3 regions of the Macrococcus armenti genome follow, and region 3 is predicted to be linked to each of the others. Evidence: predicted binding sites of a transcription regulator. Region 3 holds the regulator's gene; each other region holds the start of a gene.

Region 1 (8,456 bases), 920 kb from region 3:
CTTCCTGAACTTCTGAAGTTTCAGGTTTTACCTTTTTAACTTTTTTTTCATACGTCTCTAATTGCGGTTTAATTTTCTTTTCAATTGACTGTTCTATGGACTTCAGTTTCTTTTTCTTTTCTTCTGTAACTTCAGCACCTAACAGTTGATCTGCTTTATCCAACCCTAATTTATCTATTTCGTTAACGAGCTTCTTTTCTTCTGATTGTACATCCTGCATCTGAGCATTATAATCATTTATATCAGCACTTACTTTATTACCACATGATGCAAGAATTACTGATATACTCATTATTAAATATATAAATATATTATTTTTGTTCATATCGGCTCTCCTTAGATATCATTATTATACCTAAAATTACGCTGAATGAAAACATGATTTATTTTTTGACTTATGAAAGGATACTATAAATGAAAAACAGACCGCAAAATTTATTAAATGAAAATACACAATATTATAAGGAAAGATATGAACAAATTAATCAAAAATTACTGAATTTGCTTGATACACCAGTAATCAGAACATATCATATCGGTTCAACTGCTATAGAAGCTGCATATACTTCAGGTATTATAGACATACTCGTTATCGTAAATCGACTGCATGAAATTACGACACTGGATGAAAAACGTCTGAACTTACTCGGATTCTATCGCCTGCATCACCCTTATAAAAAGAAATGCGTATTTGCAGAGTTTGATAGTTTAAAAACATTGAATGAACGCATCCGTCTGCACATCGTTGAACAAAATAGTAAAAAAGCGCGTGACTATTTAGATGGACATGCATTAATCTCTAAAAACACGATACTATATAATCAATTCAAACAAAATTTAAATGAAAGTTTAACATTAAAACAGTATGAAGATGAAAAATCGTCATGGTTTCGTAAATCTCTTTCTGTATAATTGTACCTTCGTTTGCTATAATGGTGATTGAATTCAATGAAAGGGCGAACAATTATGGAATTAAACAATGTTGTTGAGCAGCTGAAGGTAACGATTCAGCCTGAACATATAAAAATAAATGAACCGCTAAAAAAATACACGTATACTAAAACAGGTGGAAACGCCGATATTTATATTACGCCTACGAGTGATAATGAAGTACAGCATGTATTACGTGTTGCAAAACAAAATAATTTGCCTGTAACGTTTTTAGGAAATGGTTCAAATATTATCATTAGAGATGGTGGCATTAGAGGTATAGTCATTAGTCTACTTGGCGTTACTAAAATTGAGGTTAATCATGATACGATAACTGCAGGTAGTGGTGCTGCGATTATCGAAGTCAGTCGTACTGCACGTGACTATCACTTAACCGGTCTTGAATTTGCCTGTGGTATCCCTGGATCTGTCGGTGGAGCTGTCTATATGAACGCAGGTGCGTATGGTGGAGAAGTAAAGGACGTAATCGTCAATGCAAAAGTCATTAATCATGAAGGTGAAATGATGACGCTAACGAAAGAAGATCTGGCACTGGATTATAGAACGAGTATTATACAGCAGGAACAATATGTCGTACTTGAGGCAACATTTAAATTACAACAAGGTGACTTAAGTACGATTCAGTCTCAAATGGATGTATTAACAGAACGCCGCGAAACGAAACAACCGCTTGAATATCCTTCTTGTGGGAGTGTATTCAGACGTCCACCTGGCTACTTCGCCGGAAAACTTATTCAGGACGCCGGTCTTCAGGGGCATATAATCGGTGGCGTTCAAGTATCTGAGAAACATGCTGGATTTATCGTTAATATTAATAACGGTACAGCAACAGACTACGAACTGATGATTGCACATATTCAAAAAACTGTATTTGAATCATCTGGGATAGAGCTTGAACCAGAAGTAAGAGTAATCGGTGAACCTTCAGAACAATAAAAACGATTGTCCAGAATACGGACAATCGTTTTTATTTAATTTCAAATGAAGTTTCTTCATGTACATGAAAATCTGGTTTTTTCTCTGCATGAGCAGTTACTGTATATTTACCTGTCTCACTAAATGTAAATTTCGTTTCGTATTCTCCTGATTTACTTTCTTTCAGATCTATCCATTCTGTTTTACCTGATGGTGTTTTCACTTCATATCTCTTCACTGAAGCGTCTGAAAGTGGTTTACCATGTTCATCCATTACATGCATCATTAATGTCGTTTCTTTATCTTTCTCTGCTTTAATATCCATTATATGAATCATACCTGCTTGATGATGTTCGTGGTGGCTATGCTCGTGAGCAGCTTCACCAATCGTTATTTCTTTATTCGGCATAGTATGCTGGTTAAATGCTGTTACATGACTAATAATGTTATAAGTGCCATCTTCTTTAAATGTATATGTAAACGTGTAAACGCCATCTTTCGCTTCTTTTACTTTTTCTTTAACAGAATTTTTAGTATCGCCATCTTTAATTACTTCAAACATTACTTCATCTGCATCATTTACTTTTTCTTTTCCATGTTTCACGAGCGCTTTAATTTCTACTGCCTTCCCCTTCTCTACATGTTCGGGTACAGTTAAATCGACTGTTAATTTCTGCACTTTCTCATCTGACGTTGTTGCATGATTTTCATGTCCTTCTTGCCCTTCTTTTGTTTCTTCTTTGCCACATGCTGCTAATGCAACCGTACATAACCCAATCATCAATAGTTTTTTTGTGCTCATAATGTTCCTCCTCAATAATTATACGCTTACAATTATGTCTGTTTTATAAATTTCTATCAATGTCCAATTTGTGACAAATACTGTAATTAAAAAGAGCTCGCGACATTTGTCACAAGCTCGTCAAATATTAAGATTCAAACTGGAAGTCTTCGTCCGTTAACGGTTCTACATTTAATGCGATAACGTAACCGTCACCTTTAACGCTGAAGAAGTCATGGTTTTTCGTTGATGTGTTCAGTGCATTCTCAATAATCGGGTTAAATCCTTTTTCTTCGAAGTATGGTTCAAACCCTAAATTGGCTAATGCTTTATTACCATTATACTGAACGTAGTTGAGCACATCTTCAGTTAATCCTACACGATCATATAACATCTTTGTATATCTTTCTTCATTTGCATATAGTTCTTTCAGTAAGTCATACATTTCTTTATCTGCTCGAATTTTCTCATCTTCTGTCATCTCATTACGTAAACTTTGTGCATCCAATCCAGTAAATACTCCGTGAATCGATTCATCCAGTAAAATTTTACGGATAATTTCTCCACTCGTCGTCATTCTGCCTTGTCCAGCTAAATAAAGTGGATAATAAAATCCACTGTAGAATAAGAATGTTTCTAAAAATACACTTGCAACACGCGCCATATACTGATCATAAATAGATGCATCTTTGTCCCACAACTTATGATATCTTGATACGATTTTTTCTGATTTGAATTTTAAATGTGGCTCATTAACAACCCAGTTATCCAATAAGTCATTCGTTTCTGAAGATGGTAGTAACGTTGTAAATATATGTGAATAACTTTTCGCATGAATTTGCTCCATCATACCCATAAATGAATATACAGCTTTCTTTCTTAAATCTTTCGTATGTAATCCAATAAGTGGCATACCATCGTCTGCCTGATGCGTGTCTAATCCAGTAAGTCCTGCAAGCGCATGATTAAATGTAAACTTCTCATCATCAGTTAACTCTTTCCAGCTTGCGATATCTTTTGATACTTTAAATTCGGATTCTACCCACATTTGTGAGATGTTCTGTCTCCAGAACATATTCGTCATATCTTCTTGTGTATTCCAGTTTACAGCTATCATAATTTCAGTCCTTTTTATTGTTATACATATTTTAAAGGCTGATTTCTCAGCCTTTAATATTGATTAAATTGCACAGCTTGTACATTCTTCAACACTTAGTAATTTATTTCTTGTGTAATAAAGTGACTTTAATCCTTTATGATGCGCATAAACATAAAGTCTTGCAAGCTCTCTCGTAGATATATCACTATTTACAAATAAAATCGTACTGATTCCCTGATCCACATGTTCCTGAATCGTTGCAATTAGATCAATCAACTTCATTTGATCCGTATTAAATGCTGACTTGTAGAACCACATCGTCTCAGGCGATAAGAATGGCATCGGATAGAATGTTTCAGCATTACCATATGTTCTACGCTCAATTTGATCAACAATCGGCATTACAGAACTCGTTGCATTTTGTACATACGAAATGCTTTGTGTTGGCGCAATCGCTAAACGATATGCATGGAATAAACCGTTCTTCATTACTTTATCCTTTAAGTCTGCCCAATCTTGTGGAGATGGCATATCGATGCCTTCAAATAATGCAGTTACTTTGTCAGATTTCGGACGGAAGTCTGTTGCAACGTATTTATCAAAATACTTACCAGATGCATAATCTGATTTTTCAAAGTCAGCAAACGTTTCGTTACGTTCCATTGCAATTTCCATAGAACGTTGTAACGAATAGAAGTTCAGCATCATAAAGAATGTTGCTGCAAACTCTTTCGCTTCCTCTGATTCATAACCGATTTGGTTTTTAGCTAAATAGCCATGCAGGTTCATAACCCCTAAACCAACCGAATGTAACTCACGGTTCGCTTTCGCGACACCTGGTGCATTTTTAATATCCGCTTCATCACTAACAGTAGTGAGCGCATCCATTCCAATATGAACAGAGTCTTTAAACTTCTTAGATTCCATTACATTTACAATATTCAGCGAGCCTAAGTTACATGAAATATCGCGTTTAATTTCATCATCTGTACCATAATCATTAATGATTGAAGTTTCTTGTAACTGGAATATTTCCGTACATAAGTTACTCATTTTAATTTGACCAATATTAGAATTTGCATGTACTTTATTCGCATTATCTTTAAACATTAAGTATGGATATCCTGATTGAAGTTGTGTTTGTGCGATCAAGTTTAACATTTCACGCGCATCTTTAGATTTCTTCATAATATTCGGATTTTGTACAAGCTCGTCATACATCTCATCAATATTTAAGTCATCTAACGTAATACCATATTCTCTTTCTACTGTATGAGGTGCAAACATAAAGAAGTCTTTACCTTCCTTAGCAAGATCAAAGAACTTGCTCGGTACGATTAATCCAGTTGAAATCGTAGATAAACGTAAATCTTCATCAGCATTAACTTTCTTAGTATCTAAAAACTCCAGCACATCATAGTGGAAAATGTTTAAGTAAACAGCCCCTGCACCTGGACGTTGTCCAAGCTGATCTGCATAACTGAATCCACCTTCAAGTGCTTTTGCTACAGGTAATACTCCTTTAGCAACACCTTTAATGCCTTTAATTGCTTCACCACGTGCACGTAACTTAGATAAGTTAATCGCAACTCCACCGCCAATTTTTGATAATTGCTTTGCAGTTGAATCAATATAGTTAATAGAATTCAAACTATCATCTACTTCCAGTAGGAAACAAGAAACGAGTTCGCCACGTCTTGCGCGACCTGCGTTTAAAAATGTTGGTGTTGCAGGTTGGTAACGCTGTTCGATCATCGCTGAAATTAATTGCTTAGCTTTTTCAACGTCACCTTTAGCTAAATATAAACTTACAATAATAACGTGTTGTTTATAATCTTCTAAATACTGCTGTTTATCATTTGTCTTTAGTGCATAATCTTTGAAGAATTTACTTGCTGACATGTAACTTGCAAAATTAAAAGGAATGCTTTCTGCAAAGTTGATAATCGTATTCAAATCATCTTCACTATATTCCTTGAATAAATCATAGTAAAAATCCTGTTCAACAAGATACTTAAGTCGTGCGATAGGAGAATCAAATGTTATCGTCTTGTCCTTAATTTCTTCTAAGTAAACTTTAAGTGCTTCCTGGTCTTTCTCAATATCAAAAAAACCGTCTTCTCGACGCTTCGTCACCTGGTTATTTAATTCAATATGATTGTACTGTTTCTCTTGTGCGATTTTCACTTATTCCTTCCACCTTTATCATAAATTCTTTAACGTCTTTTTCATTGCCATGTAATTCAAACTTCATTAATAAAGGCACATGATACGTCGTGCTAATTAAGTCTCCTGCACGGCCAAAATTCTGCCCCCAGTTTCTATTACCACTCGCTGCAACAGCTATTAAGTTCGTGCGATGTCGATCCAGAAACTGTTTTACTTGGTCTGGAATCTCGCCAAACCCTATCGTTCCTGTTACAATGATATATGGCTCGTTAATACCCTCTGCCTGTTCAAGCGGCAGTGTATTTGCATATTTAGTTTTCTGAATAAAGCGTCTCACATTACCAGTTAGCGAATAATAGACGATCAGCATAATATCACTCCTCTCGTTTAAGAGCAGCATATGTTATGACAGTATAAACAAACTACTCAAAAATCTATGTATTATCCTATTGACTTTTATCTATTCGCAAGTATTGTGTTCGCCTCTGAACCGAACACAAGATATAGTGGTTCGTTTTTGAATAACCACAACATATACGACTAATTATAGCATTTATAAGGGTCTTTTCAATGTTTAAACCTTGTAATTTTATAAATTTTAGGGGTTGACTTTTTTATAACTCGAGCAACCTATTGATACTACTCAGTTTGAATATCGAAAGAAATTTTGTACATAAATTCTTGAAATTATATTCACACTTTTCATAAAGGAGCATTCAATTGAACAATAAAATTAAAGGTATATTATGGTTAATTGCAGCATCTATCGGATTTAGTTTAATGGGTGCATTTGTTAAATTATCTGGTGACCTGCCTGTCATTCAGAAATCACTTTTTCGAAATATTATCGGGATGATACTCCCCCTTTACTTTGTATATAAATACAGAGCGCCTTTATTCGGGCATAAAGAGAATCAAGGAACACTTATATTACGAAGTTTATTCGGACTTATCGGTGTGCTACTAAATTACTATGCGATAGATCGCATGGTGCTGAGTGACGCAGATATGCTCAATAAACTAAGTCCTTTCTTCACGATTATATTCTGCGCGTTCTTCTTAAAGGAATATATAAGACGTTATCAGATGATTAGTATGGTCATCGCATTTATCGGTGCACTGTTTATCATTAAGCCAAATTTCAGTTCAGATATGTTTATCGCAATTATCGGTGTGCTCGGTGCAATGTTTGCAGGATTGGCTTATACAACATTACGTGTTCTCGGTTCGAAAGAGAAATTTTATACGACTGTGTTTTATTTTTCTTTCGTATCAACGCTTGTACTTATTCCACTTACATTGCTGACATATGAGCCGATGACAAATGTTCAAATCATTTATCTTATATTATCTGGTGTATTTGCGACACTCGGGCAATTCGGACTAACAATCGCATATAGTTATGCTCCGGCAAAAGATATTTCAATTTTCTTTTATACAACAGTGTTATTCAGTGCAATTATAGGGTTTATATTATTTAATGAAACACCGGACTTACTTAGTTACCTTGGATATATTATAATATTCTTTGCGAGTTACTATATGTTCGTCAAAGCAAAAGTAAAACAGGTTCAATAGGAGGCTATTATGTCAGGAAGACAAAAAGAAGAATTACAGGATATTACGTTACTTGGGAATCAGAACAATAAATATTTATATGAATATGACTCATCTATTCTCGAGTCATTTGAAAACAAACATCAAGGTCGTGACTATTTCGTTAAATTTAATTGCCCAGAGTTCACTAGTTTATGCCCAATTACAGGACAACCTGACTTCGCTGCAATTTATATCAGCTATATCCCAAACATTAAAATGGTTGAATCAAAGTCATTAAAACTATACTTATTCAGTTTTAGAAACCACGGAGATTTTCATGAAGACTGTATAAATATTATCATGAATGATTTAATCGAACTTATGGACCCACACTACATTGAAGTTTGGGGTAAGTTCACTCCACGTGGCGGCATTTCAATTGATCCATATACAAATTACGGACGTCCGGGAACGAAGTACGAAGATATGGCGCAATACCGCTTAATGAATCATGATTTATACCCTGAAACGATAACGAATCGATAAGTTCAAACAAATATTAAGAAAGTATTAACAACTGATTACAAGACGTAGTTGTTAATACTTTTTTTAAAATTTGAATTGTCTAAATATTCATTTAGGTGTACAATATTATTTTGTTATAGCATTTCAATCGAGAGGGGAAAAAATATGTCTCAACATACAAGAGAAGAAATTGTAAACAGTATGCCGAGAACGGGATTCTTCGGGCACCCTAAAGGTTTGTTTACATTAATGGTTACTGAATTCTGGGAACGTTTCAGTTATTATGGAATGAAAGCAATATTAGTTTATTACTTATATTATTCTGTTAAAGATGGCGGTTTCGGATTACCGGATGCATTAGCTTTACAAATCGTATCGATATATGGTGCGATGATTTATATGAGTGGTGTTGTAGGAGGATGGCTAGCTGACCGTTTTATCGGAACACGAAAAGCGATATTATATGGTGCCATTCTG
Region 2 (8,456 bases), 590 kb from region 3:
TTGATAAGTTGTTTATCAAACAGGCACACTTTATCGGTTTTGGCCTCGGTGCAATGGTAGCAGGTACAATCGCTGCGAAGTATCCGAGCTATGTAAATCGTCTCGTTTTAATGAGTATCGGTAAGTATAGCTACTATGAAGCTGAACAGAAATTTCACGAGAAGTATGCGAGTATACTCCGTACATTATCACGTAAACAGCGTAATGAAGTATTGATGGATTACATGTATCATGACATTAAACTCGTGAAAAAGTATTATAAACGCATGACGGATACTGCAACGGGTTTAACGGATAAAGAAGAGAATGCAGTAATTCTTTCTACGATAGATTTTAATGTAGATGACTTTAAAAGCATCAACGCACCGACGCTAATATTAAACGGAAAGTACGATGAGTTAGTACCTCAAGATGAAGCACAGTTTATTCATCAAGTAATCGGTAATAGTCGTTTGATTACGTTTTTAAATAGTGGTCATGCGATGCTGTTTGAAGAGAAAGAACGTTTTGAAAATGAAGTATTAGATTTTTTCAGTGAACAATAAAGGGGAAAACAATATGGATAAACAATATGATGACGACACCTTATTTCAAAAATATAGCGAGATGGAACGTTCGAAGTACGGCCTAGAAGCTGCCGGAGAATGGGAATCGTTCAAAGCGATGATGCCGGACTTAGAAGGCCGTGCTGTACTGGATCTAGGCTGTGGTTACGGCTGGCATTGTCAGTATGCAGTAGAATCCGGTGCATCTAAAGTAGTCGGAATTGATGTATCAGAGAAAATGTTAGCACGTGCAGCAACACAACCAGATGCACATAAGATTACATTTCTTGAACAGTCTATGGATGAACTTGACTTTGAGCCACATGAGTTTGAAGTTGTAATGAGTTCACTTGCGATACACTATATGCCATCATTCAAAGACGTGGTAGAACAAGTAAAAGAAGTGCTGACAATCAATGGTACATTTATATTCAGTATTGAACATCCTGTATACACAGCGGAAGGTTCAGAAGAATGGGTGTATGATGAAGCGGGGAATAAATTGCACTGGCCGGTCGATAACTATTATAAGGAAGGTGAACGTGAAACGAATTTCTTAGGGGAGGAAGTTCGTAAATACCACCGTACGTTATCGCATTACTTAAGCGTGCTCATTGATAACAACTTTGTTATAAAAGGCATTGAGGAACCGGAACCATCTGAACGTATGACTGAAGAGGATCCAGAGATGAAGCATGAACTACGTCGACCGATGATGTTAATCATATCAGCTAGAAGAAAGTAATAAAACAAAGCCTCGTTCGAATGTCATTCAAACGGGGCTCCTTTTTTCGTTAAATAATGTATTCTCTGATTTAATGACCCTCTAAATTTCAAGTGATGTCTGTATAGTGACTGTACAAAAGGACCATCGATAAGGACATCGATTTCGTCTAACAGCTGTGCATATGGAGAGTGTAATATCCATTCAATCATATAGCCGGACCAGAGCCATATATCTTTACGGTGTCCAAAATTTTCACGTACTGCGCGTACGAGTTGTCGTGTGAGTTCAATATTCTGCAATGGTTCTCCACCAAGTATGGAAAGTCCCTGTATATAGTCGTGATCGAGCAGCGTCATAATTTCCTGTATAAGCACATCGGAGCAAGGTGTCCCTTTATTAAAATCCCATATACTTGCATTGTAACAACCGGGACAGTGAAAGCTGCACCCTGAAATATATACGCTGACGCGCACACCTTCACCATCAACCATAGAGGCTGGCATTATCTTTGCGATGTTGCTCATAATGCATCCATATGTTTAACGCGAGATTGTATTTCTTTATGGCGTCCTTTAATCATCGGTCGTTTCAATGGTTGACCTAAGTAACCGCATGTACGTTTAATCACATCTGTCGTCTCAGGATTCGTATTATGGCATTGTGGACACATAAAACCATGTTCAGTAGCATTGAATTCTCCTTCAAATCCACACTCAAAACATTTATCAATCGGTAAGTTCGTTCCTAAGTATCCGACTTTATCGTATGAATAATCCCATACTGTCTCAAGTGCTTTTAAATTATGTTTTAAGTCAGGATATTCACAATAATGAATGAAGCCGCCTAATGAATGTTTTGCAAAGCGCTGTTCGAATGTCAGCTTTTCAAAAGGAGTAACTTTCTTTCTCGTATCGTAGTGGAAGGAGTTCGTGTAATATCCTTTATCCGTTACATGTTCAATCTCTCCGAACTTTTCGTAATCTAAAGTGCAGAAACGATGTGTGAGTGATTCGCTTGGCGTACCATATATACTGAACTGTATGTTATACTGCTTTGTTAATTGTGCTGCATACTGTTTCATCGTTATCAATACGTTTTCTATAAAGGATAAAGCCACCTCATCTGCTTCCCAGTTCGGATGGAATAAAACCGTACCGACTTCATATAGTCCGATATATCCGATACTTATCGTTGCTCGTCTTTGTGTGAAAAGTTGCATAATATCATCATCTGGACAGAGTGATTTACTGAATGCACCGTGCTGATAAAGTATCGGTGCATTTTCAGGAGTAGCATCTTTCAGGCGATGAATACGATATAAACATGCATCTTTAACAATTTCTAAACGCTCTTTTAATAAGGACATGAACTGTTCTGTATGCTTTGCTTCTAAAGCAATTCTTGGAAGATTCAACGTCGTAACACCTAAATTACAGCGACCACTATTAACAGCCTTTCCTTCTTCTTCATATAAATTTAAGAAACTACGGCAGCCCATCGGTACTTTAAAGTCACCAATTAATTGGGTTAGCGCCTTATAATTCAATATGTCCGGGTACATCCTTTTTGATGAACATTGCAGTGCAAGTTGTTTAATGTCGTAATTCGGATCTGCTGATTTTAAATTGACGCCATCTTTAATGCTGAATACAAGTTTAGGAAATATTGCAGTTACTTTCTCTTTGCCGAGTCCTTCTATACGAATATTGAGTATTGCGCGCTGAATCATCTTAGCATATATATCCGTACCAAGTCCGAATCCGAATGTTACAAAAGGTGTCTGGCCATTACTTGTATATAAAGTATTGATTTCGTACTCCAGTGATTGCATTGCATCATATATATCTTTTTCTGTCATTCTCATAACATAATCTTCTTGTAATTGTGGTAAAACGAATTGTTCTGCATCGCGTGTATGTTTCAAAGCATTAAGATGTGCATAGCGACTCAGCACTTCATCGATGCGATCAATTGAACAGCCACCATACTGGCTGCTGCTTACATTCGCAATAATCTGGCTAATTTGTGCGGCCGCTGTTTGAATTGATTGTGGTGGTTTAACATGTGCGTTTCCGATAATGAAGCCATTTTTTAACATATGTGCTACATCAATTAAGCAGCAGTTTGTCATCGGATGATAAGGATGATAATCCAAATCATGAAAGTGAATCTCTCCGTTTCTATGTGCGCGTCGTACATGCTCAGGTAGCATATTTAATCCGATGTTACGTGCGACAGTACCAGCAGTCAAGTCACGCATCGTAGTGAAGCGTTTCGGATCTTTATTAGCATTCTCGTGTATGACGTCACTTGATGCATTGATTAAATGCGTAAGATCATCTTGTAAACTTTCTATAGATTTATACATATTAACACTCCTATTTTCTATATGTTGTGTACGTAAACTATAATAACACTATATATAGTGTTTTTTTGAGTTTCACAATATATACAACAATTCGTCAAAAATTAAAAAATTTTACGTGAGATAAAAATATAAATTTTATATATTGTGTAATCTTTGGTACAATTAATTAAGTTTGCATATATAGATGAAAAGAACACAACACATGGAGGTATATATGGAACATACAGTTCAGAAACTTGAATGGTACTTAGAATCATTGTCTAAAGAATCGCTTAAAACTATTTGCAGAAATTATGAAATAAAAGGATACTCGTCTAAAAACAAAGAAGCGCTTATTGCATTAATACAAGATGAATATTTTGCAGATGATACATTACTTAATAAATTACTAAAGTGTTTAACGAGTGATTATAAGCTAGTATTTTTTGAGCTTGCAAATGGTGAAAGTAACGTTACAACTTTTAATCGTGATATTCCGGATACATTGTTCCTATTCTATCCAGAATCAGATGAACATCTTGTAATCCCTAAAGATGTTAAAGCGCATTTTAAAAATTATATAGAGCGCCATGAGGAAATGATAGAAGAAATGAAGCGTATTGAATTTTATCATAGCGCATTAAATTTATATGGATTTGTGAGCTTGAAACAATTAAGTAAGTTAGGTGTTAAATACGAACAATTTCAGATGAGTGAGCTTGAAGTTGCTGATGATATCACAAAATTACTACCAGAGTATGCGGACCTTATTATTGACAACAGTGTTAAACATAAAGACCTTACAGATATTAATATAGACTTAAAAAAATTAACGCATAATCATCGTTATTATGAACCAGCAACGAAAGAGGCGTTTTTTAAGTATAATGATCCATACTATGTTGAGCCATCGAGTGCTATAGATAGTCTCAAAAAATTCTTGACATCGGCTGTGACAGAACAATATAAAGGTACTTATACTGCTGAATTAATTGTTAATACAATAATCTTTGGGTTACGTGCCAATAATACACCTAATTACATCATCCAACATATAGAACATATTGAGAAAAATGGATTTTTAGAAATACAAGATCATTCGATACTTAGAAAACTTATTGAAGCGGCATTGATGGATTCACGTTTATGGTCGCTGAATGGTAATAAGAAAGAAGTGAAAAGAGTACGAAAAGTGGTGCAACTGAAACAAAAAAAGAAAAAAAGAAAAAAGAAAAAGTAGTCTATAAAGTAACAGGAGGAGAAGTTATTGAATAAAACAAATGTGACTGTTTGGAATCGTGTATATAATATATTAAATATTACTGTTATATTCATGATAATTATGCAGTTGGTAATGCAAGTAAATCTTAATTTATTTATAGTGCTTTCATTTGCTGCATTATTAATATTAGGATTATTAGATAGTTTAGATCGTAATGCATTTAAAGAAAACATGTTTAGGCATGTTTTTGACTTTATATTATTAGTGTTATTCGGCTCGCTTTTTTTTGGTGCTTAAATAAAAAGCGCTTTACGATTGATAATCGAAAAGCGTCTTAGTCTTTCGGTAATGGAGATACTTCGACCAGGCTATTAGTATCATGACTAATATATTGAAGTTTGTCTAAGTAAACCGTTATATACCGTAGCAGTCTGAGTAATGTATAAGTGTCATTATTCGTTTCCATGATTCGGTTGTAATTGAGTGCACTACATCGTAATCTCATGAATGAAGGCGATTCTTTATAAAGTGTGTTCTTATAAATGGAACAAGTCCATTTATTACTATAACGATCGAATATTTCATAATCTTTTAAAGCTTCTATATGTAGGCACCTCCTATACTATTAATATGAATATAGCATGTAATATGCAAAAATAATACGTTAATATAAAAATATAATATTGCACAATATATAGAAGTGATAATTATCACATTAAATAATTGTGTCAATATAGATTAAATTTTATGGAGGAATATTATGAAGTTTATTAAGTATATATCGCTTTGTGTCGTTTTACTATTAGTAGCATGTGGTCAAGAAGTTAAAGAAACTTCAAAGTCGTCAACGGAGACGCATAAGCAAGAAGATAACGTAAATAAGAAAAAAGAAAGCAAACAAGAAATCGTTCAGCAACCAAAACAGGAACCTTCTACAGAATCTCAATCGGTTAACCAAGAGTCTGATCAAGCGCCAGTACAAGAGCCGAGTACTACTGAGTCAAAAACTGAAGAAGTAAAACAAGAAGTTAAAGATAATACAACAGAGCAACCAGCAGAACGACATGATGGTAGTACAGACAAAAAACAAGTGAATGATGTTAATATTGCAATCGAAATGGTACGAAGCAATCATATGGAGCGTCTCACGAAAGAAAATCCAAATTATGAGGTAATACTTGTTGCGGGTAATGATGAGGAAGATGCTAGTGGACCTTACTTTAAAGTGAAGGCGATGGACAAGAACACTAAATATTTAATTCAAACATTCAAAGTTTATAAACAGACAGGCATGCTTGTCGGTGAATAAAATAAAAGAAGCTGCGTAATTATTCGCAGCTTCTTTTATTTAATGAAATATAACAATGCGATAAAGTGACAGAGCGCACCTAATATTATAAAAAAATGCCAAATCATATGGAAATAGTGTCTATTTTTCTGGGCATAAAACCATGCACCGATTGTATACATCAATCCACCAGCAATTATTAATAGTATAAACGTTACGCTAGCTTTAGTAATTAATGAAGGGAAGAGGATCACACCTAGCCATCCCATAATTAAATAGAGTGCGAGGCTTACTTTTGGATTTACATGCTTCGCTGTAGATTTGTAAATAATTCCAGCAATTGTAATTGTCCATTGAATTATCATAATAGAAATGCCAAGTGATCCACCAACTAAATTGAGTGCTACAGGTGTATATGTACCGGCAATAGCGATGTAAATCATAGCGTGGTCTATAATGCGCATTACAAATTTGTGAATAGATTTAGGTGGCATTAAATGATAAATTGCAGATGAAATAAACATTAAAAATATGCTGATTAAAAATACGCTGATACCAAATGAGAACATGGCATCATGCTGAATATACGATTTAACTGCGAAATAAGGCAGTGAGATTAATATTAATAAAGCAGGAACCCCGTGTGAAACAGAATTACCGATTTCTTCACCAAACTTAAGTTGCTTAATATCACTAAAATTGTATTTAGGTGCTGTAGGTTTCATATAACCATCCTTAATAATTAGTAGTTACAATTATAACATGATTATAATTTTATTACTTAATATGAAGTGATATATTAATGAATCATGCTGAAATGTTTCAGAAATATTACAAAAAAACAATTTTAAAAAGAAATTTGTAAAAAAATGTTTGGAAAGCTTTTATATCAATGTGTATAAGCTTTTATGATGTGTAAATATTGTTGTTTTTTTGTAAAGTGAAATTATAAAGGAATATGCGGGATATTTAAGTTAGATATAGGTAAAAGGTGATGTATCAATAGATTTATCAAATAAATCGTGAATATCAGAAAAAGCATAAAAAAGTTTAAAATAATAAAATTGATAGCAAATTGTAATATAACAAGCATGTTTTTTATGTAATAATGTAACTATCATATTTTATAAACATTAATATCAATGGAGGACGCGTATGAAGAAGAAATTACTCTTTGCAGCTACGACAGCTACTGCAGCTGCTACTGCATATTCTTATCAGGCAGACGCAGCGGAACATAAAGTTAGCGCTGGAGAATCGCTTTGGTCAATCGCAAATCAATACAATATTTCAGTTGCGCAACTAAAGTCGTTAAATAACTTATCTTCAAACTTGATTTTCCCGAATCAATCATTAAAGATATCTGGTTCAGCGAGCAATACTAGACCTGTAGTTGTTCAATCAAATAATCGCCCGGCATCGCAATCAGGAAGTACATATAAGGTAGTAGCGGGGGATAGTTTATCATTAATCGCAAATCGTTATAACACGTCCGTAAACGAAATTATGCGTTTGAATAACTTAAATGGTTATTTAATTTTCCCTGGCCAGCGTTTAAAAGTATCTGGTACAACTGTAAGTGCACCATCAAGAGTAACGACTGTACCAAATAGCGGCAATAGAAGTACTTCTGTTCATACCGTTCAGTCAGGCGAGTATTTATCGTTAATTGCAAATCGATATGGTATTACAGTTGCTCAACTAAAATCTTGGAATGGATTGACATCTGATATTATTTATCCGAACCAAAGATTAACAGTTAAAGCTGGTACAACACAAACGACTACACAAGTACAGACAAACGTTTCACGTTCACCAGTTACTACAGTAGTAACAAATAATGTTTCTCCTGTTTTTTATCACTCGAACCTTTATGATTTAGGCCAATGTACATGGCATGTATTTAACAAGCGTGCTGCAATTGGTAAAGGGATTTCAACGTATTGGTGGCATGCACGTAACTGGGCGAATGGTGCGATTAAAGACGGTTATACAGTAAACAGAACACCTGCTTACGGTGCGATTGCACAAACATCTGATGGTTACTATGGACATGTTGCATTTGTTGAACGTGTTAATGCAGACGGAACAGTTCTTGTTTCAGAGATGAACTACGCAACTGCACCTGGTGTAATTGGATATCGTACTTTAAATCAATGGCAATTATCAAGATACGTATTTATTCATTAATAAATGTAATAATGAAACTTCATGTAATAAAACCGATGACTACTTAGTGTAATCATCGGTTTTATTTTATGAAAAGACAGATTTAATGCCTTTAATTAACCCATCAATTGCTGCATCTAATATACGATGAAGAGATT
Region 3 (8,456 bases):
ATGTGGTTTGTTTTTATAAACCATCATATGGTGTGGACAGTTCATCGGGCGTAGTACAAGCTGTTCGTTTTCCATATCCATTAATGGGAACATATCTTCCTGATAGTGATCCCAGTGACCTGATGTTTTGTACAGATCAACTGAACCCATTACAGGTGTATATACGTGGTCATAACCTAATGCTACTTCTTTATCAACGATGTATCGCTCTAACTCACGACGAATCGTTGCACCGTTAGGTAACCATAACGGTAAACCAGCACCTACGAGTTGATTCGTAGTAAATAATTCTAATTCTTTACCAATCTTACGGTGGTCACGCTCTTTACGCTCTTCTAACATTTGTAAATGCGCTTTTAACGCTTTCTTATCGAAAAATGCAGTTCCGTACACACGCTGTAACATTTTGTTATCGCTGTCACCTCTCCAGTAAGCACCAGCAACTGATAATAGTTTAAATTCTTTAATCTTAGCAGTTGAAGGGACATGTACACCACGGCAAAGATCCGTGAACTCACCTTGAGAATAAATCGTTACGTTTTCATCTTCTGGAATTGCATCGATTAACTCTTGCTTATATGGATCATCAGCGAAAATTTTCTTTGCTTCATCGCGACTTACGACACGACGCTCAATCGCAATATTTTCACCAACGATTTGACGCATCGTTTTTTCGATTTCAGATAAATCTTCGCTTGAAATTTTGTGGTCAGTGTCTACATCATAATAGAAACCTTCTTCAATGACCGGTCCTACACCGAAGTGAACGTTACCGTACATGCGCTTTAAAGCTTGCGCCATTAAATGCGCTGTTGAGTGACGTAATACTTCAATACCTTCTTTAGATTCAGGTGTGATAATTTCGATATCACCATCAACTTCAAGCGCTGTAGATAAATCAACCATCTTACCGTTGAATTTACCAGCTAACGCTTTTTTCTTTAAACCTGGACTGATTGAAGCAGCTATCGCTTCAGTCGTAATACCACGCTCAAATTGTTTTACATTACCATCTGGAAACTTAACATTAATTTCACTCATTGTATACGCCTCACTTTTTATTTATTTAACAACAAAAAAGACCCCATCCCAAAAAGGGACGAAGTCTATTCGCGGTACCACCCTAATTACTGATTACTCAGCAACTCTGCATAAGATAACGGTCTTGAGCCGGATAGTGATTAACTACCATTCAAATAAGGGAGTAACATGTGATATTAATTACTGATTCACACCACCATCAGCTCTCTATAAATTAATGTGTCACTGTCATATCCTTAAGATGTTTTTATATAAACGAATGTATTTGTTGTTTGATATATATTATTATACACATTTCGTTGCAATTTTCAAATTTTATTTTTCTCTTCTGTAATTTTTTCCGTCTAACATATAAGCATCACTTAACGTTTCGATGCGTTCCATTATACGGCGTGCTTTCGTTAGTTCAGATCCTTGTTTCGTCATCGATAAATGATGCGACAGTTCTTTAAAGTCAAAGTTTGAACTGAAAAACGTCGGCATATTATTCATCATACGATGATTTAAAATCGGCCCAAGCACTTCGTCACGCACCCATGGCGTTAAATCTTCAGCACCGATATCATCTAACATTAACACCGGTGTATTTTTCACACGATTTAACCGTTCATTATATGTACCATCTTTAAACCCATTTTTAAGTTCACGTATAAATTCAGGAAAGTAAAGTAGCGTCGTATAAATATATCGCTCTTTTAATTCATTGGCAATCGCACCTAATATAAACGATTTCCCTGTACCGAATGGTCCATGAATATACATCCCTTTCGTATCATTGCCTTTTGCGATATCGATACAGACTTTATTCGCTTGACGCACGATATCTATACGACCTTTATTATCAAGATGAATATTCGAAAGTTTTGCATTTAGCACATCTTTAGGCATATGTATTGCTGTAATAAACTGTTTCATCTTCTGTGCTTCATCATAGGCAAGTTTAGATGGACATGGTAAGTGTCTGATTTTTATTCTATTGTTTTCAATATAAAGTTCAGGTGTATGACCCGGCACAAAGTTTTTACATTGACCGAAAGACTCACATTCACTGCACATTTTAGATGAATCTTTGAATTCCTGAAGGACAGTTAAATCATTATCAATCATCTTATCTGTTACGTCATTCGCTTCAATGAACGCTTTTATTTCCGGTTCATTTATCGTTTCTAATTTAATGCTTTCAATTCGTTTAAAGATATCACTGTTCGCATTTAATATCGACCCCATATGCTTCATTACTTATCCTCCTCCCATGATTGTTTCAGTTCTTCCATTAATTTCTGTCGTTCTTTTTCTAAATCAACATTATCTTGTTCTCGTGTTTCTGTCTTATGATTATCTTCTTCCAGCAGCCACTTCGGTGTCATTTCTTTTTGAACTGTATTTTGTTTATTAAAAGTATTTGTTCGTTTATTCGATTTTTCTTTTTTCTTCTGTTCAAAAGATTTTACATAATTATATGCTGCTTCACTACTTGTTAATTTCTGCTTTTTCCAGTTTGACGCGATTTCTTCAATATAGCTTTGCGGGAGTTTCATATCATTTGTAAACATGACATACTGAAGGAGTATATTCATGACGCCAAATGGTAGCTGCTCACGTTCAAGAATGGATTCAATCATACGTTTTTGCTTAATCGTCGGCTCCGATTTACTGAATGATGTCAGCATATCAATCGGGCTCGTCGTATCCATCAGCTCGAACCACGTAAGTTTCGTTTCTGGTTCTTCATGCTGCGTTTTTTGCAGTGTAAGTTGCGGAAGTTTCCCGTCGTGTTCAATCTGATAAAAATCTCTTGCATTTTTGCGCAAGTCTTCATGGGATATTTTCTGATCACTTGTTAGTGATTTCAATATAATCCCGCGCATATCATGAGCTGCAATATCATACAATGTCGCCAGCTGCACAATTAAATGACGTGTCGCTTTAGGGAGCTGACTTTTCGTAATTAAGTTCTGTGCGAGAAGCATTTCAAGTAAATCGAAGTCAAATGTATGCTGATGTACAGGAATCCCGTATGATTCATTTTGTTTCACAATATGTTCATTACCTTCAAAAACGACTTTATCAGGTGTTTTCGGTGTACCGAATACATCCATGTACTTAACCGATACATCCTGGTAACCATCTAAATTAAACATTTCATTACAAAATCTTGCCTTCAGTTGCTGGTATCGCGGTTTACCAACTTGCTGGAACAAAAACACCGACAACATCGGATCATTAAAAAACTGTGTTGGCATTACAGGTGCTATCAATTTATAAACAAACTTCTGATTATCCTCAATACGCATATATGTTTTAAGCAATCCAATTGCTTCTAATCGTTTACGAACAACTTCAAAGTGCGCTAAATTCATCTTCAGCTCACTTAATATAATGTAATGATTAAGTACACCGCTCGTCTGCTCATATCCTGTCAGAAACTGACGTAGAAATTGATATACACCGATACATTCAACACCAATCAGTGGCGTATATAAAGTCGACAATACATCTTCAGTAACTTGTGTTGCGACATAATTACTTATAACAATAAATTCATCCGTTCCATTAAGTTCAGTAAAATAACGTTCCATTAAGGCACCTACTTTTTGTTCTTATCATTTAATATATCCGTCATCGTACGGAGCAGTTGATCGACATCTTTAAACTCTTTATATACTGAAGCGAATCGTACATATGAAACTTGGTCCAGATGCATTAAATGATCCATGACAATCTCACCTATATCTACAGATGAAATTTCAGTTTCACCCTTTTCTCTTAATGCATTTTCAACAGCATCTGTAATCTGCTCAAGCGACTCATATGGAACGGGACGTTTTTCACATGCACGTACTAAACCATGCACAATTTTATCGCGATTAAACGCCTGTCTCGTACCATCTTTTTTAACGACGATGAGCGGTTGTAATTCTATACGTTCAAATGTCGTAAAGCGCGTACCACATTGTTCACATTCACGACGCCTTCTAATTGCATTTACATCATCTGCGTGTCTTGAATCTACTACTTTCGATTGATTATAACTGCATTTCGGACATTTCAAGACAATCACCTCATTTTATAATTCTATAATTTATATACATTAAAATTTAATTTTTTCACGCTCAAATACTATATGATTATCTCTCAATTATACATTATCATATATATTAACTAAACCTTTAAGTTTACACCGGCTATTATTCGAAGTTATTAAAACAGAGGATTATTACATAAAAAAAGAGACAATTGAATGTCTCATTTAACTTAATAATTTTAATCCTATTGTTGCTCCGAGAATGACTGCAATACAAAGTAAACGCATCGGGTTTTTAGATTCCTTATAAAACACAATACCAATTAGTGTTCCACCTACAGCACCGATTCCGGTCCAGATAGCATATGCTGTACTCATCGTAATGCCTTGTAAGGACAGCGATAAGAAAAATAGACTAAACCCAAACGTAATTATTAAGTATACAATATAAATACGCTGATTATGCTTCGCATACATATTCATCCATAATACACCCAGCATTTCGCATAAACCTGCAACGACAAGATATATCCAGAAAATCATACTGTCTCCTCCTCTGTCGCAAGCTTAAGTCCGATAACGCCTAATATAAGAATTGTAATTAATAATACTTTCTGCCATCCGAGTGGCACTTCATAAACTGCTACATCAACAACCGTTACGAGTGTTGCCCCGAGTCCTACAAATATTGAATAAGCTGTTCCGACAGGTAAATACTTTGTCGCATTTAATAATAAATAAAAACTGCACGTCACACTCACTAAAGTGATCAACCATTCGACTGCGCTATCAGCATGCGCTAACCCGATAACCCACCCAGTTTCAAACAGTGCAGCAAGAATAAGTTTAATCCAGTTCATCATTACCTCCTATGTCATACTTATAAAGAATAACATAAAAGGCCGTCCAAATAAATTGGACGGCGTTTATACTTATTTCTTTAATTGTTCACCCATTAATGCCGCAAGTTCAACGACACGTGTTGAGTAACCCCACTCATTATCGTACCAAGATAATACTTTAACTTTCGTACCTTCCATCACAATTGTTGATAAACCATCAACGATTGAGCTATGTGGATTTGTGTTAAAGTCTACAGATACAAGTGGCTCATATGTTACATCTAAAATACCTTTTAATTCATTATCTGCAGAAGCTTTAAGCGCATCATTTAATTCTTCAACAGTTACTTCTTTTTCTAAATCTACAACTAAGTCAACTAATGAAACGTTTGTTGTCGGTACACGTAAAGCCATACCGTGCAGTTTACCTTGTAATTCAGGTAAAACAAGTGCTAATGCTTTAGCTGCACCTGTTGATGTCGGGATAATACTTTGTGCACATGCACGCGCACGACGTAAATCTTTATGTGGATTATCTAAATTCTTCTGATCGTTTGTATAAGCATGAACCGTTGTCATTAAACCATTCTTAATACCGAATTTATCGTTTAATACTTTCGCAACAGGCGCTAAACAGTTTGTCGTACAAGATGCATTTGAAATAACGTCATATTTCTCAACATCTAATTGTGCACAGTTAACACCGCGAACGATTGTTTGAACATTTCCTTTACCTGGAGCAGTTAATAGTACTTTTTTAGCACCTGCTTTAATATGTGCTGCTGCTTTTTCAGCATCATTAAATTTACCTGTCGCTTCAATTACGATATCGATGTTCATTTCTTTCCAAGGTAATAATTCAGGATTACGTTCAGATACTAATTCAATTTTCTTGCCATCTACAAGTAAACCATTCTCAGTTGGTTCAATATTAAGTTCAAACTTACCATGAGTAGTATCATATTTCGTTAAATGAGCTAATGTTTCAGGTGGGTAGCTTGCATTAATTGCTACAACCTCTAAATTATCATCTAATAATGCTGCACGAAATACCATTCTTCCGATTCTTCCTAGCCCATTAATTGCTACTCTTGTCTTCATTAAATAATCTCCCCTTCAAAGTGTTATACTAATACTTAGCATTAGTATATCACAATGAAAGCGCTTGTGAAGAGCAATTTTTACAAAATAAATAATTTTAATTTTTCGAAAATTTATATTGATGTATACTTCCTGATTAAACTGTCCAGTTGTTGATATAACGCGCATAAATCATCACTATTATCAATTACGACATCTGCCTTTTTTCGTTTATCTTCCATCGGCATCTGACTATTAATACGTGCATCTGCTTCTGACTCACTTAAATTGTTACGTTCCATTAATCTTGACTTCTGTATATAGTATGGCACATATACGACCCATACTTCATCAACAGTATGTTCAAGATGATTCTCATATAGTAACGGAATATCCATAATAACAGCTTTTCCTCGTTTCAATGCTGCGTCTTTTTCTTCGTCCATAATATTTCGAACGATCGGATGAACAATCTGATTCAGTATTTCACGCTTTTCTTTGTCGTTAAATATAATTGAACCGAGTAGCTTACGATTCAATGTGCCATCTTCATTTAAGGTACCGGGAAATGCTTCAGAAATTTGCTGTAACCCGTTTGACCCTTTCTCAACAGCTTTACGTGCTGCAATATCAGCATCTATTACTGCAAACCCATGTTCACTTAAATAATTTGCTACCGTCGTTTTACCGCTTGCAATTCCACCTGTTAAACCAATGACTGTCATAGTGCCCCCTACTTTTGACAATGCGTACAGTAATGTGTATTTCTCGTAGCAATGACTTTTGTCGTAATTGCATGTCCACAAGTACCGCACACTTTTTTGCCATATACATTAAATCTGTTCTGCATCGTACCGCTCTCACCTTCGGCATTACGATAATCCGAAATCGTAGATCCTCCGTAACGTATACCTTCTTCCAGCACAAACACAATTTTTTCATATAGTAATAACTTTTGTTTCTTACTTAATGCTTTTACTTTAGTATTCGGATTAATACGGGCAAGGTGTAACGCCTCACACGCATAAATATTCCCACAGCCACTTACTACTGAGTGCAGCATAATGACTTGTTTGATCGGTTTATTCTGATACTTCTGTAATAATAATTGGGATAAATAATGTGCCTGACCTTCTGCGCTAAATGGTTCAGGTGCAATTTGTGCATTGAATGTTTCAAACATTGCTTCATCCATCATTCTGAGTTCACCGAACCTTCTGATATCTGAATAGATGAGTTTATTACCATCGTTTAAAGAAAATGCAGCATGCCAATGTTTTCTATAATTTAAAACTGGAATCGATTCGATTGATGATACAACAAAATATGCGCCGGTCATCCCGAGATGACCGACCATATACTGAATATTTTCTCTGTTTATTAATTTAAAGATAATATATTTGCTGCGTCTAAAAACACTGTCAATTCGGTAATTTACACACATATCAGTAAATTGTTCAATCGTTGTTCCTTTAATAATTGTTGCTTTATTATTTGCTTTACCAGAATGTACTGCATCTGAAAACTGCACATCATTTATGATTAAATTCGTAATGCGCGGTTCTATACCACGCTTCACATGTTCTACTTCAGGTAATTCAGGCATAATTCCTCCTACTTCGCCTCGTACCAACTCTCCCCTGAATTATATTCAACTTCGAGTGGTACGTCTAAATCCATTGCGTTTTCCATAATATTTTTTACGAACAAACTAAATGCTTCAAGTTCTGCTTTAGGCACTTCAAAGATTAATTCATCATGTACTTGTAATAATAATCGCGCTTTAAAGTCTGTTGCTTTAACTTGTTCATTGTAATGCACCATCGCAAGTTTAATAATATCTGCTGCACTACCTTGAATCGGTGTATTCATTGCTGTACGTTCCGCAAATCCTCTTAAGTTGAAGTTACGACTCGTAATATCAGGAATATAACGGCGTCTATTAAGCAACGTCGTCACATAACCGTTTTGTTTCGCTTCCTGAATGATATCGTTCATATACGCTTTTACATTTGGGAAACTTTCCAGATAATTATCGATAAATTCCTGTGCCGCTTTTCGCGTTATTCCTAAACTCTGACTTAATCCATAATCACTGATTCCGTATACAATACCGAAGTTTACAGCCTTTGCCTGACGACGCATATTGCTTGTAACATCCTCTTTACTGACATCGAAGACTTTCATCGCTGTTTTCGTATGAATATCAATGCCTTGATTAAAAGCGTCAAGCATTCCTTTATCACCAGTAATATGTGCGAGAACGCGAAGTTCAATTTGTGAATAATCCGCTGCAAATATAACAGAATCTGGTTCGCTTGGCACAAATGCTTTTCTTATCTTTCTACCTTCATCCAGTCTGACTGGTATGTTCTGTAAGTTCGGATCAATTGATGACAGTCGTCCTGTCTGTGCAATAACTTGATTGAATCGCGTATGAATTTTTCCATCTTCTCCGATTAGTTTCT

The links. Region 3 encodes NrdR, which represses ribonucleotide reductase genes. Its sites were predicted from a motif close to AACACNATATATNGTGTT; they were not measured.
Region 1: the regulator NrdR is predicted to act here: its motif matches at 6,409-6,426, upstream of nrdI (class Ib ribonucleoside-diphosphate reductase assembly flavoprotein NrdI).
Region 2: the regulator NrdR is predicted to act here: its motif matches at 3,685-3,702, upstream of nrdD (anaerobic ribonucleoside-triphosphate reductase).

The regions. Positions count from the first base shown of each region.
Region 1 covers NZ_CP083608.1:519,104-527,559, reverse strand. Annotated here, with positions in the region: gene LAU42_RS02870 (EMYY motif lipoprotein) at 1-325, opposite strand, end outside; gene LAU42_RS02865 (GrpB family protein) at 415-912, shown strand; gene murB (UDP-N-acetylmuramate dehydrogenase) at 967-1,887, shown strand; gene LAU42_RS02855 (FixH family protein) at 1,919-2,668, opposite strand; gene nrdF (class 1b ribonucleoside-diphosphate reductase subunit beta) at 2,796-3,764, opposite strand; gene nrdE (class 1b ribonucleoside-diphosphate reductase subunit alpha) at 3,828-5,933, opposite strand; gene nrdI (class Ib ribonucleoside-diphosphate reductase assembly flavoprotein NrdI) at 5,896-6,285, opposite strand; gene LAU42_RS02835 (DMT family transporter) at 6,636-7,493, shown strand; gene queF (preQ(1) synthase) at 7,500-8,000, shown strand; gene LAU42_RS02825 (peptide MFS transporter) at 8,145-8,456, shown strand, end outside.
Region 2 covers NZ_CP083608.1:2,031,319-2,039,774, reverse strand. Annotated here, with positions in the region: gene LAU42_RS10895 (alpha/beta fold hydrolase) at 1-545, shown strand, start outside; gene LAU42_RS10890 (class I SAM-dependent methyltransferase) at 559-1,290, shown strand; gene nrdG (anaerobic ribonucleoside-triphosphate reductase activating protein) at 1,314-1,796, opposite strand; gene nrdD (anaerobic ribonucleoside-triphosphate reductase) at 1,793-3,628, opposite strand; gene LAU42_RS10875 (hypothetical protein) at 3,855-4,859, shown strand; gene LAU42_RS10870 (hypothetical protein) at 4,962-5,138, shown strand; gene LAU42_RS10865 (hypothetical protein) at 5,602-6,150, shown strand; gene trhA (PAQR family membrane homeostasis protein TrhA) at 6,186-6,854, opposite strand; gene LAU42_RS10855 (LysM peptidoglycan-binding domain-containing protein) at 7,285-8,319, shown strand; gene LAU42_RS10850 (thermonuclease family protein) at 8,386-8,456, opposite strand, start outside.
Region 3 covers NZ_CP083608.1:1,440,112-1,448,567, forward strand. Annotated here, with positions in the region: gene thrS (threonine--tRNA ligase) at 1-1,041, opposite strand, end outside; gene dnaI (primosomal protein DnaI) at 1,357-2,277, opposite strand; gene LAU42_RS07570 (replicative helicase loading/DNA remodeling protein DnaB) at 2,277-3,620, opposite strand; gene nrdR (transcriptional regulator NrdR) at 3,629-4,093, opposite strand; gene LAU42_RS07580 (DMT family transporter) at 4,292-4,609, opposite strand; gene LAU42_RS07585 (DMT family transporter) at 4,606-4,926, opposite strand; gene LAU42_RS07590 (glyceraldehyde-3-phosphate dehydrogenase) at 4,999-6,009, opposite strand; gene coaE (dephospho-CoA kinase) at 6,123-6,713, opposite strand; gene mutM (bifunctional DNA-formamidopyrimidine glycosylase/DNA-(apurinic or apyrimidinic site) lyase) at 6,722-7,594, opposite strand; gene polA (DNA polymerase I) at 7,603-8,456, opposite strand, start outside.